Linked DNA regions of Pontibacter akesuensis. The protein of the gene in region 2 interacts with the protein of the main gene of each other region in a pairwise test. Links are inferred from orthologs where the notes say so. Each region holds a gene or a part of one and is shown on either strand. Other genes may lie near its edges.

Region 1 (4,348 bases), 180 kb from region 2 along the record:
CGCTATTTACGAAGGCAAGAAAAGCGAAGTGGTCGTAATCGAAGATATCTCGGCCAACAAAGCCACCAACAACAGCCGCCAGGTATTCGCGAAAGTAGCCGGTCTCAACATCTGGGAAAGCGATGGCGCGGGTCTGCAGCTCGGCATCGGGGGGCGTGGCCTTAGCCCGAACCGCACCTCCAACTTCAACACCCGCCAGAACGGCTACGATATTTCGGCTGATGCCCTCGGCTATCCGGAAAGTTATTACACGCCTCCCGTTGAGGCCCTTGACCGAATTGAGGTGGTGCGCGGCGCGGCCTCGCTGCAGTATGGCACCCAGTTTGGCGGCATGATTAATTTTGTGATGAAAGAGGGCCCGGAGGACAAACCCTTCGAGCTCACCACCCGCCAAACCGTGGGCTCCTGGGGCCTGTTCAACTCCTTTAACAGTGTGGGCGGCAGCAAAGGCAAGTTTCATTACTACGGTTTTTACCAGTACAAACGCGGCGACGGCTGGCGCGACAACTCCAATTTTGATGCCCACACCGCCTTCAGCTCTATCCACTACAAACCAACAGACCGGCTGGAGATAGGCTTTGACTATACCTTTATGGATTACCTGGCGCAGCAGCCGGGTGGCCTCACGGATGCGGCCTTTGCCCAGGATGCCCGCCAATCGGTGCGCAACCGCAACTGGTTTAAGGTAAAGTGGAACCTGCTGGCCCTCACGCTGGACTACCGCCTGAGCGAGCGCACGAAGCTGAACATCCGCAACTTTGGTTTGTTGGCGCAGCGCGATGCACTGGGCTACCTGGAGAAGATCAACCGGGCAGACCCGATGCGGGAGCGCCTCCTGCTACAAGACCAGTTCAACAACTTCGGCAACGAAACGCGCCTGATTACCCGCTACAATTTCCTGGACTCTTTCTCCACACTGTTGGTGGGCGCCCGTTACTACCACGGCCTGACAGACCAGAAGCAGGGTAACGGCTCTTCCCGCTCGGATTCGGATTTCCGCTTCTATTCTGAGACGGGTGCGCCGAGCCAGTCCAGCTACGATTACCTGAGCCGCAACGTGGCCGTGTTTGCCGAGAACATCTTCAACATCACCCCAACACTAAGCGTAACGCCCGGCGCGCGCTACGAGTGGATCAACACCAACGCAGACGGTAGCTACCGCGAGGTGATTGCCGACCAGGCAGGAAACGTAATTCGGGACGAGACAAAGGCGGAGGACCGCAGCAACTCACGAAACATCCTGTTGCTGGGCCTGGGCCTAAGTTACAAACCCAACGAGCAGCTGGAAGTATACGGCAACTTCTCGCAGAACTACCGCGCCATCAACTTCAACGACATGCGTGTGGTGAACCCGAACCAGCTCGTGGACCAGAACCTGCAGGATGAGAGCGGCTATACTTCGGACCTTGGTGTGCGGGGCAACAGCAGCGGCGTTCTCAACTATGATGTGAGCCTGTTCTACCTGGCGTACAAAGACCGGATCAGCTCCATTAACCAGGTAACACCCAATTACCAGATCCAGCGGGTGCGCACCAACGTGGGTGACTCATACCATTACGGGCTGGAAACTTTTGTGGAAGCGGACCTGCTGAAGCTATACTATGGCGCCGACCACCCGACCAGCCTCTCGGCTTTCTCCAACATCACCTATGTGTACACCACTTATGAGAGTTCTGAAAGTGATGTGGACGGCAAAAACGTAGAGCTGGCTCCTGCCGTGATCGCCAAGGCGGGTCTGGCCTTTAAGCGCAATAACTTTAAACTGGCCTATCAATACTCTTACACGGCCGAGCAGTATACCGACCCTGCCAATTCCATACTTGAGCCAACTGCGGTGGTGGGCATTATCCCGGCGTACTGGGTGATGGACCTCTCGGGCAGCTATACTTACGGGCGCTTCACGTTGGAGACAGGCATCAACAACCTGACCGATAACCGCTATTTTACCCGCCGCGCCACGGGCTATCCGGGTCCGGGCATTATTCCGTCGGATGCACGCAGCTTCTACCTCTCGCTGCAGTTTAAGCTGTAGCCCTAGGTGGTGTAGATCGCGTTACCGCAGGCGTTCTGCCTGAAATCGCCTAAAAGCCTGATGAAGAACTCAAAGCTAAAATTACTACCTTTGTAGTAGAGAAGCGAACGCTATGGGCAGAATAATGGGTATTGACTATGGGACAAAGCGGGTGGGGCTGGCCGTTACGGACACGCTCCAGATAATCGCGAGCCCATTAGAAACCGTTCATGCCCAGGATGTGTTGTCTTACCTGAAGGCTTATGTACTGCGCGAACCGGTGGAGGCGTTTGTGCTGGGCATGCCGCGCAACCTAGCTGGCAACGCCACCGACAACACCCAGCACGTGGTTGGTTTCCAGCGGAAGTTGCAGAAGGAGTTTCCGGAGGTGAAAGTGCATTTGGTGGATGAGCGTTTTACCTCGAAAATAGCGCAGCAAACCATGTTGGCGGGTGGCCTTAAAAAGAAAGCACGCCAGGACAAAGGCACGGTAGACCGCGTGAGCGCCGCCATTATTTTACAGTCGTATCTAGAAAGCAGAAGTTATATATGATTTATCCGATTGTTGCCTACGGCGACCCCGTCCTGAAAGAAGTAGCTGAAGATATTCCGCAGGACTACCCGAACCTGAAAGAGTTGGTGGACGATATGTTTGCCACCATGTACCATGCGCACGGCGTAGGCCTGGCTGCCCCGCAGATTGGCAAAAGCATTCGTTTGTTCGTGATCGACTCGGAGCCGATGATGGACGAAAAAGACGAAGGCAAAGGCCTGAAGAAGGCGTTCATCAACCCGGAGATTGTGGACGAGGACGGTGAGGAATGGGGCTTTGAAGAAGGCTGCCTAAGTATACCGGGCGTGCGCGAGGTGGTTTACCGCCCGGAGCGCATCGTAATCCGTTATTTTGATGAGGAGTGGAACGAACACGAAGACACGTACGATGGCATGAACGCCCGCGTGATCCAGCACGAGTACGACCACATCGAAGGCATCCTGTTCACTGATTACCTGAACGGCCTGCGCAAGCGCCTGATCAAAAACAAGCTCGCCAAGATATCGAAAGGCGAAGTAGACGCAGACTACAAAATGAACTTCCCCGCTCTGACGAAGAGACGCTAAGTCTGTACTTGATTATAGCAAAAGCGCCTGCCATTTAACTGTGGCAGGCGCTTTTGCTTTTATGTGCTGGCAGTAGCAGGGCTGCCACTTTCGAACTGATGGGGCTGTTCTTTGCTTAAAGCCACTCTCCTGCCACACCTGGTTTATTTTTCCAACTCTGCCTGAAAAGGCGAGGCTGGCAAGCCCTCTTTGTTGTAGAGGTTCGCTCCTTCGGGGTTATCGGCCCACGCGTACCTTACTGCCACCGGCTTGCTTACCGTATCGCTCCAGACGACAACTTTATTTCCTTCGATTCTGGCCTTTGCCCACACATACTTTTTGTCAGGGCTGGCGATGGCGAATTGCTTCAGCTCGCCTCCTCTTGCCTCCAGGCCGCTGCCTGTGTTGGCAAAAGTAAGTATAAGCTTATTGCCTTTTCGCTTTACCGACTGATACATCGGGCCGGAGTATACCACTTCGTCTCCGTAAGCCACTTTCTGCGCCGCCAGCGCCAGCCTTTCGCCAACAGCCTTTTTGTTAAGCGGATGGATATCGTTCCACTCCCCCACATCTATTGCCACAGCCATGGCCGAGTTAGGTAACGCCAGGGCTTTGCGCTGTGCTTCCCGCAGTTGGGCCCAGTCACTTTCAGAGGGCTGTGATTTCGCTTCCATGTAATTTGCGAGCTGCACATACAGGAAGGGGAAATCTCCCTGCCCCCACTTGTTGCGCCAGTCTTTGATCATGGCCGGGAACGAGCTTTCATACTCTTCCCAGGTATCGGCGTTCGACTCTCCCTGGTACCAGATCACGCCTTTGATGTTATACTTGATGAGCGGCGCGATCATGGCGTTGTACAGGCCCAGCGGTTTCCAGCGGATAAAGGTCTGGCTCTTCAGCGGGTCCATGGCTGCGCCCAGTTTGTACTGCCACTTCCCCTTCAGGTCGATCTTCTTGTTGCCGGCCACCAGCTCATACGGCTTATCCGGCACAAAACCGCCCCTGCCGCTTTCGTTGACGATGCGGATGGCCAGTGTATTTTTCCCTGCTTTCAGCACACCCGCAGGAACCGTGTACCAGCGCGGCGGATACTGATAACCCGTAGTGCCGACAAACTGTCCGTTCACAAAAGCCGAGTCAGAATCCACGATGGCGCCCAGGTTAAGGTCGGCTGGCTGCCCGGCCATACTTGCCGGCACCTCAATTTCTTTCCGGAACCATACCACCCCGTTCACCGGC
Region 2 (5,761 bases):
GTATAACTTCGGTGAACAGCGGTCCTGTTACCTGCACGTTGGCTATGGCTACATTTGGGCTAAGGCTGTAATTGGCTATACTTGCTGCCTGCAAACTGTCCAGCCGCTCGCTGAAGCGCAGCAAAATTTTGTCTGGCGCGGTAGCGGTAACATCTACTAGGGCAGGCGGTGTGTTATCTGGGTTTTGGGCGGCTACGGAGTTAGCCTGGGCGGGCGTACCTCCTCGCGGGTTAACGGAGGCAGTCCAGTTGCTGGCCCCGGCGCAGGGGTTCTGTACATCAATCATTTCCAGGCTCCAGCCGCCTTCGCGCTTGCCGTTGTCCTTGTACCAGCTATCAGCATAAGAAACCGCATAAATCAGGCGACCGTTGGGCTGGCGCAACTGCAGCAGTTCGCCGCTGTTGTTCAGGCTTGGGAAATTGCTGATACCGATCACTTTGCTGTACTCTCTGAAATTCTGCAACTGGCTGTTAGGCACCACCACAGCATACTCCCCCGGCAACAACTGCACATCCGGGAGTGTAGCCGTAGAAGTGGCATCGCTATACTTGACTCCCTTCAGCGAAAGCACCTGCTGGGTCGGGTTGTGCAGTTCGATGTACTCCTGCGGCGGCAGCCCAATGGCAGGTGTTTCGTCAGCCATGATTTCGGTGATGAGCAGTTGGTTGTAGCCCGGCAGCACAGCGGGAGGCACATAGCTAAAGCTCCGCTCAATCGGACCGCTCAGGCTGTTGCCGTACAAGTCCTGCAGGTTGGCTATACTTAAGGTGTTGCTGCCGCTCCTGAAACTTTGCGCAAATACCAGCCGCACCTGATTGGATTCTGTTTGCTCGGCGATGATGGGTTTTACACTTCCGTTCAAGGTATAATTACCTAAAATCTGCCCCTGCTGCAGTGGCTCGTTGAAGTATAGCATCAGCTCCTGCGGGTTTAGCGTCTGCAGCTCGGTTAGAGCCGGTGGCTGTTTATCAGTAATCGAAAAATCATCAAAAAGAAAGCTTTTGCTGTTGGCGGAGCTATACTTCAGCAGCACCCCAAAGTATGAAGAGCGTTTGTAAGTGGCGTCGGTGGCGGTGCCCTGGCTGGTGTAGCTTTGGCCGGTGCCAGTGAGGTCGATCAGCAGTTCCCACTCGTTAGTTATACTTCGTGTTACCCGCACGCGCACCACGCTGTTCGTGCCGTCAAGGGTTTTGTCTTCCCCGTTGATGAGGTTGAGTGCCGACTTGCCAGCGTCTTTGCGAAAAAGGCTTACCTCGTCTGGTGTGCCGCCCAAACGCACAAAGTACCCGCTGGTGGTGGCGCTGCTAAGGTTTTCGGAATCAGAAATGAGATAGATGTCGGCGTAGTTGCTGGAGGAGGTGGCGAGTTTCAGGTTTGCCCAGAACTCCCAGGTGGTGCCCACGGTTGCCTGCGAGGGCGTCACCAGTTGCAGCACCGTTCCGGTAACGGCAGGACCATTACTCTGCAGCTGGTTCTGTGCGTTAACGGTAAAGCTGTCGGTATTGCCGGTCCAGGTGGGGTTTAGGGTGAAGCTGCCGTCGGAGAAGCTGTCTTGCAGTTGCGCCTGGCTTAGGAGCGGAAGTAGCAGGAGGAGAAGACCTCCCCCCAACCCCTTCCTTGTAAAAAGGTCCCCTACCCCCAAAACAGGAGGGGGAGTTAGGCAATCCAAAATTTTACCTATACTACATACTATAGCTATTATTTTTCTGGTAAGTACTTCAGGTAAAGTTCTTTTCATTTGCACATTTGTGGTGAAAACTTTCGTAATTTTGCCGCCGCGTGAGGGATAGAGCCGACACCCCGCAGCGCAGCGAGGAGTACAGGCGAAAGCCCGGCCTGCTCGCGCAAGCGAAAGGACACGCCCAATATCCTAACCTGACCTGCATAGGAGCTGCGCACGCTCCTATCGTTTTATGAATGTGACTGCTTTTGTGAAATTTAGAACTTTTACGGGAACAGAACTAGTTAGTTAGAAAGCTAAATAGGTCAGGGTAAGAAAGTTGTGCTTACGGTTAGTAAACGGCTATCTGACCAACAAAGAATTAAACCATTAGAAACATACCTTAAATGAAAGTAGCAGTTGTAGGCGCCACCGGATTGGTAGGCGGCGAGATTTTGAAAGTACTGGCGGAGCGAGACTTCCCGGTGACAGAGTTATTGTTGGTTGCTTCAGAAAGATCTGTTGGGAAACAGATGGAATTTAAGGGTAAACAGCTAAAGGTTATCGGGATGCAGGACGCGATTGCGGCTGCCCCGCAAATTGCTATTTTCTCGGCTGGTGGCAGCACCTCTACGGAGTGGGCACCTAAGTTTGCCGAGGTGGGCACGGTGGTAGTGGATAACTCCTCGGCCTGGCGCATGGACCCATCCAAAAAGCTGGTGGTGCCGGAAATTAACGCCAAAGAATTGACAAAAGAAGACAAGATCATCGCAAACCCGAACTGCTCTACTATCCAGATGGTGGTGGCGCTGAATAAGCTGCACGAGGAGCTGCAGATGAAGCGCATCGTGGTAAGCACCTATCAGTCGGTAACGGGCACGGGCGTGAAAGCGGTGGACCAGCTGATGAATGAGCGTGGGGGCAAGGAGGGCGAGAAAGCTTACCCATACCAAATCGACCTGAACGTGCTGCCGCACATCGACGTGTTCCAGGACAACGGCTACACCAAAGAGGAGATGAAAATGATCCTGGAGACGAAGAAGATCATGGGCGACGACTCGATCCGTGTCACGGCTACGGCGGTGCGCATCCCGGTGATGGGCGGTCACTCTGAGTCGGTGAACGTGGAGTTTGCTAAGGATTTTACGCTGGACGAAGTATACCGCATCCTCGGCGAGACCGAAGGCGTGGTAGTGGTGGATGACGTGAAGAACCTGAAGTACCCGATGCCGCAGGATGCCCACGGCAAAGACGAAGTGTTTGTAGGTCGCGTACGCCTCGACGAAACGCAGCCGCGCACCCTGAACATGTGGATCGTGGCGGACAACCTGCGCAAAGGCGCCGCTACCAACGCCGTACAAATCGCCGAATACCTGGTGAAGCACGAGCTGGTTTAAAAGACACAAGTATCAAGATGTAAGACACAAGACAATAATAGTAATTGATCTTCCGAACCTAGTGGGTTTGGAAGCTGGGAATGGAGACTTTCGGGTCTCCATTTTTTGTTTGAGTATGGTCTTAAAGTATAAGTGTAAAAGTTACTGTTTTGTAGAGCAGGTCACCATGCCGGCACAAGAATAAACTCCTAATTGTCTTATAAATAAGTTGGACTGGCATCTCCTCTTCAATAGGTTCAAGACTGCTGATTTGCTTAAATCTTCCTCCTCTTTTCTCCCATAAAAGGCAGCTTCACTAAGTAATCGCGTGCTTGCATGGCTAAAGGCTTGTACAGAAGAGTATAACTAGTTTATCTGTGGTTACGTCGCGTGGCTGCAGTGAAGACCAATTCATACTTAAACCTATACCCATCTATGAGACAACTATCCACGACAACAGCAGCGTTCCTGCGCAACAAACTTTCTTTCCTGCTCTTCCTCCTGCTAGGCTTCGGAATCACTTCCTGCTCCCCTGATGAAATTTGGGACGAATTTGAGGATATCTTTGAGGACGTCGACAAGGCAAAAGACATTCCGAACGTAATTACCTTCAATAGCCCGGGGCTGTACCCGGAAGGCGTCAGCCACGATGCCCGCTACGAGCGCTTCCTGGTTTCTTCTGTAAGCACAGGTACCATCGGCACGGTGAGCTATCAGGGAAACTATTCTCCTTTTATCTCCGATGAACGCCTGGTGGCCAGCATTGGGCTGCAGGTAGATGAGGCCCGCAAAAGAGTACTGGTGGCGGGCTCAGATCCGGGCGGCACGCCAAGCTCTACTCCAGCCACCGCCGGGCAAATGGCCGTTTTGGGGATTTACGATCTGGCCACGGGTGCTCCCATGCATTTTGCAAACCTGGGCGCGCTTCGTCCAAACATGCCGCATTTCGCGAACGACATAACCCTGGACAAGCAGGGAAACGCCTATGTGACCGATAGCTTCTCGCCCATTATTTATAAAGTGGATACAAGAGGGAATGCCACTGTGTTTTACGAGAACCAGGATTTTGCCACAGCACAAGGAGCTTTCGGCTTTAACGGCATTGCCTACCACCCATCTGGCTTTCTGCTGGTTGCTTTTTCTGCCGATAACGCGATTTACAAAATCCCGCTCTCAAACCCAGATGCTACGAGCAAGGTGCAGTTGAACGCTCCGCTTCAGGGACCGGATGGGCTGTTGCTGAGCAACAACGGAAAGCAACTGGTGGTAGTGAACAATGCCGGGGGACAGCCAAGCGGAAGGGTGCTCTCCTTTAAAACAAATAACAAATGGGAGACGGGGATGCTGGAGGAGCGCTTTGAGGCTGGCGCTGTTTTCCCGACCACGGCTACAGGGTATGGTGATGAGGCTTTTGTACTATACGCCCACCTGAACAAGCTGTTCGGAGGCGCCACACCGCCACAGGCCGAATATACTATCCGAAAACTGCCTTTCTCTGATAATGAAGTTTTTGCAAGATAGGGCGTAAGCGCTAAACAACTCATAAAATAAGAAAAGCCGGTGATGAACCGGCTTTTCTTATTTTGCTGCTACTGCCCCTTCTGCCGGGCAGTCATAGGCCATTAATTCCTTTATATTATCGATGCATTTCACGGGGATGAACGTGTATATTTCGCGATCGCCGTCGCAGTACTTAAAGCTGGCGAACTGGCTGCGGCTGTTGGGGTACACCCATTTGTCGTCTTCGCAGCCATACACGAACAGCGGGAAATCGTTGTAGTTGAAATCCACAAACGATACCACCTCCTGGTCTTTTACAAACAGCAGCCGGCGGCTGAGCTCTGGTACCGTAGTACCGTCCCATTTAAAACCAATGGCAGCGCTGATCTCTTTTTTGTCTTCAGAAGCCTGAAAGTAATACATTCTGTCCCACTCAAAATCGGTGAGCTCAGTCATCTGGATAATCTTGTAACCTTCCGGCCCCACTTCGCCTTCCGTAATGGCAGTGGTTAGTTTTTCCTCGAGATTGGAGTTGCTGTCGGAGCAGCTAAGTATAAATAAAGCAGTTACAAACAGTAGTAGGTTTCTCATCATAAGATTGATTCTTCCGGTCGGCACAGGTTTAAAGGATTGCTATTAAAGATACATCTCTTTCCCGCATAAACCATACCACCCTTGCCTGAAGCAGCAATACAACATGGTTTAAAATTACACTGGTTAAATGAGAAAAGTTAAGCTGGCAACACCTCAGAGAGTATAAGTTCGCCTTCCGCTAAAAATCAACCTGGTAGAGCCACTCCATCTGGCTCTGTGTCACGAAGGCGGGCATCAACCGGAAAGCTGCATTTCGGGAGCCACGCAGCATCGGGTGCTGCCACTGAGATACTGCCCCGAGCAAGCGCGACAGGCGGATAACTTTAGCAGTGCGGGCTAACCGCCGTTGTTCATATTTCGCCAGGGCGGCTTTTATACTTGCCGCCTGCTGCAGGCACTGCCCCAGTACCACCGCATCCTCTATGGCCTGGCAGGCGCCCTGCCCCATGTTAGGCGAGGTAGCATGGGCCGCATCGCCCAGCAGGAGCACACGACCGTAGGCAAACTGCTTCAGCGGCTTCAGATCAGCAATGTCGTTCCAGATAAGTTGTGTGGGCGGCGTGGCACCAATGATTGCGGGTACGGCTGCCGGCAAGTCAGAAAAGTGTGCGGCAAGCGCAGCGGGTGTCAT

The links. Proteins that work in one complex are often made in the same cells at the same time.
Region 1: the proteins of A0W33_RS10245 (region 2) and def interact in binary tests that used the Escherichia coli proteins (3 or more experiments, as listed by UniProt). The link is inferred for Pontibacter akesuensis from one-to-one orthologs.

The regions. Positions count from the first base shown.
Region 1 is NZ_CP014766.1:2,224,906-2,229,253, reverse strand. What follows is about bases 1,538-4,345. They hold def (peptide deformylase), read left to right. Parts: upstream 1,538-2,560; coding sequence 2,561-3,130; downstream 3,131-4,345. Other genes in these bases: A0W33_RS09435 (sialate O-acetylesterase), read right to left, coding at 3,274-4,345; ruvX (Holliday junction resolvase RuvX), read left to right, coding at 2,145-2,564; A0W33_RS09450 (TonB-dependent receptor), read left to right, coding at 1,538-2,032. In the rest of the region: more of A0W33_RS09450, read left to right, coding at 1-1,537; more of A0W33_RS09435, read right to left, coding at 4,346-4,348. UniProt on the Escherichia coli protein: Removes the formyl group from the N-terminal Met of newly synthesized proteins. Requires at least a dipeptide for an efficient rate of reaction. N-terminal L-methionine is a prerequisite for activity but the enzyme has broad specificity at other positions.
Region 2 is NZ_CP014766.1:2,406,723-2,412,483, reverse strand. What follows is about bases 1,283-4,062. They hold A0W33_RS10245 (aspartate-semialdehyde dehydrogenase), read left to right. Parts: upstream 1,283-2,067; coding sequence 2,068-3,057; downstream 3,058-4,062. Other genes in these bases: A0W33_RS10240 (hypothetical protein), read left to right, coding at 3,472-4,062; A0W33_RS10250 (lamin tail domain-containing protein), read right to left, coding at 1,283-1,609. In the rest of the region: more of A0W33_RS10250, read right to left, coding at 1-1,282; more of A0W33_RS10240, read left to right, coding at 4,063-4,557; A0W33_RS10235 (hypothetical protein), read right to left, coding at 4,615-5,130; A0W33_RS10230 (FAD-dependent monooxygenase), read right to left, coding at 5,309-5,761.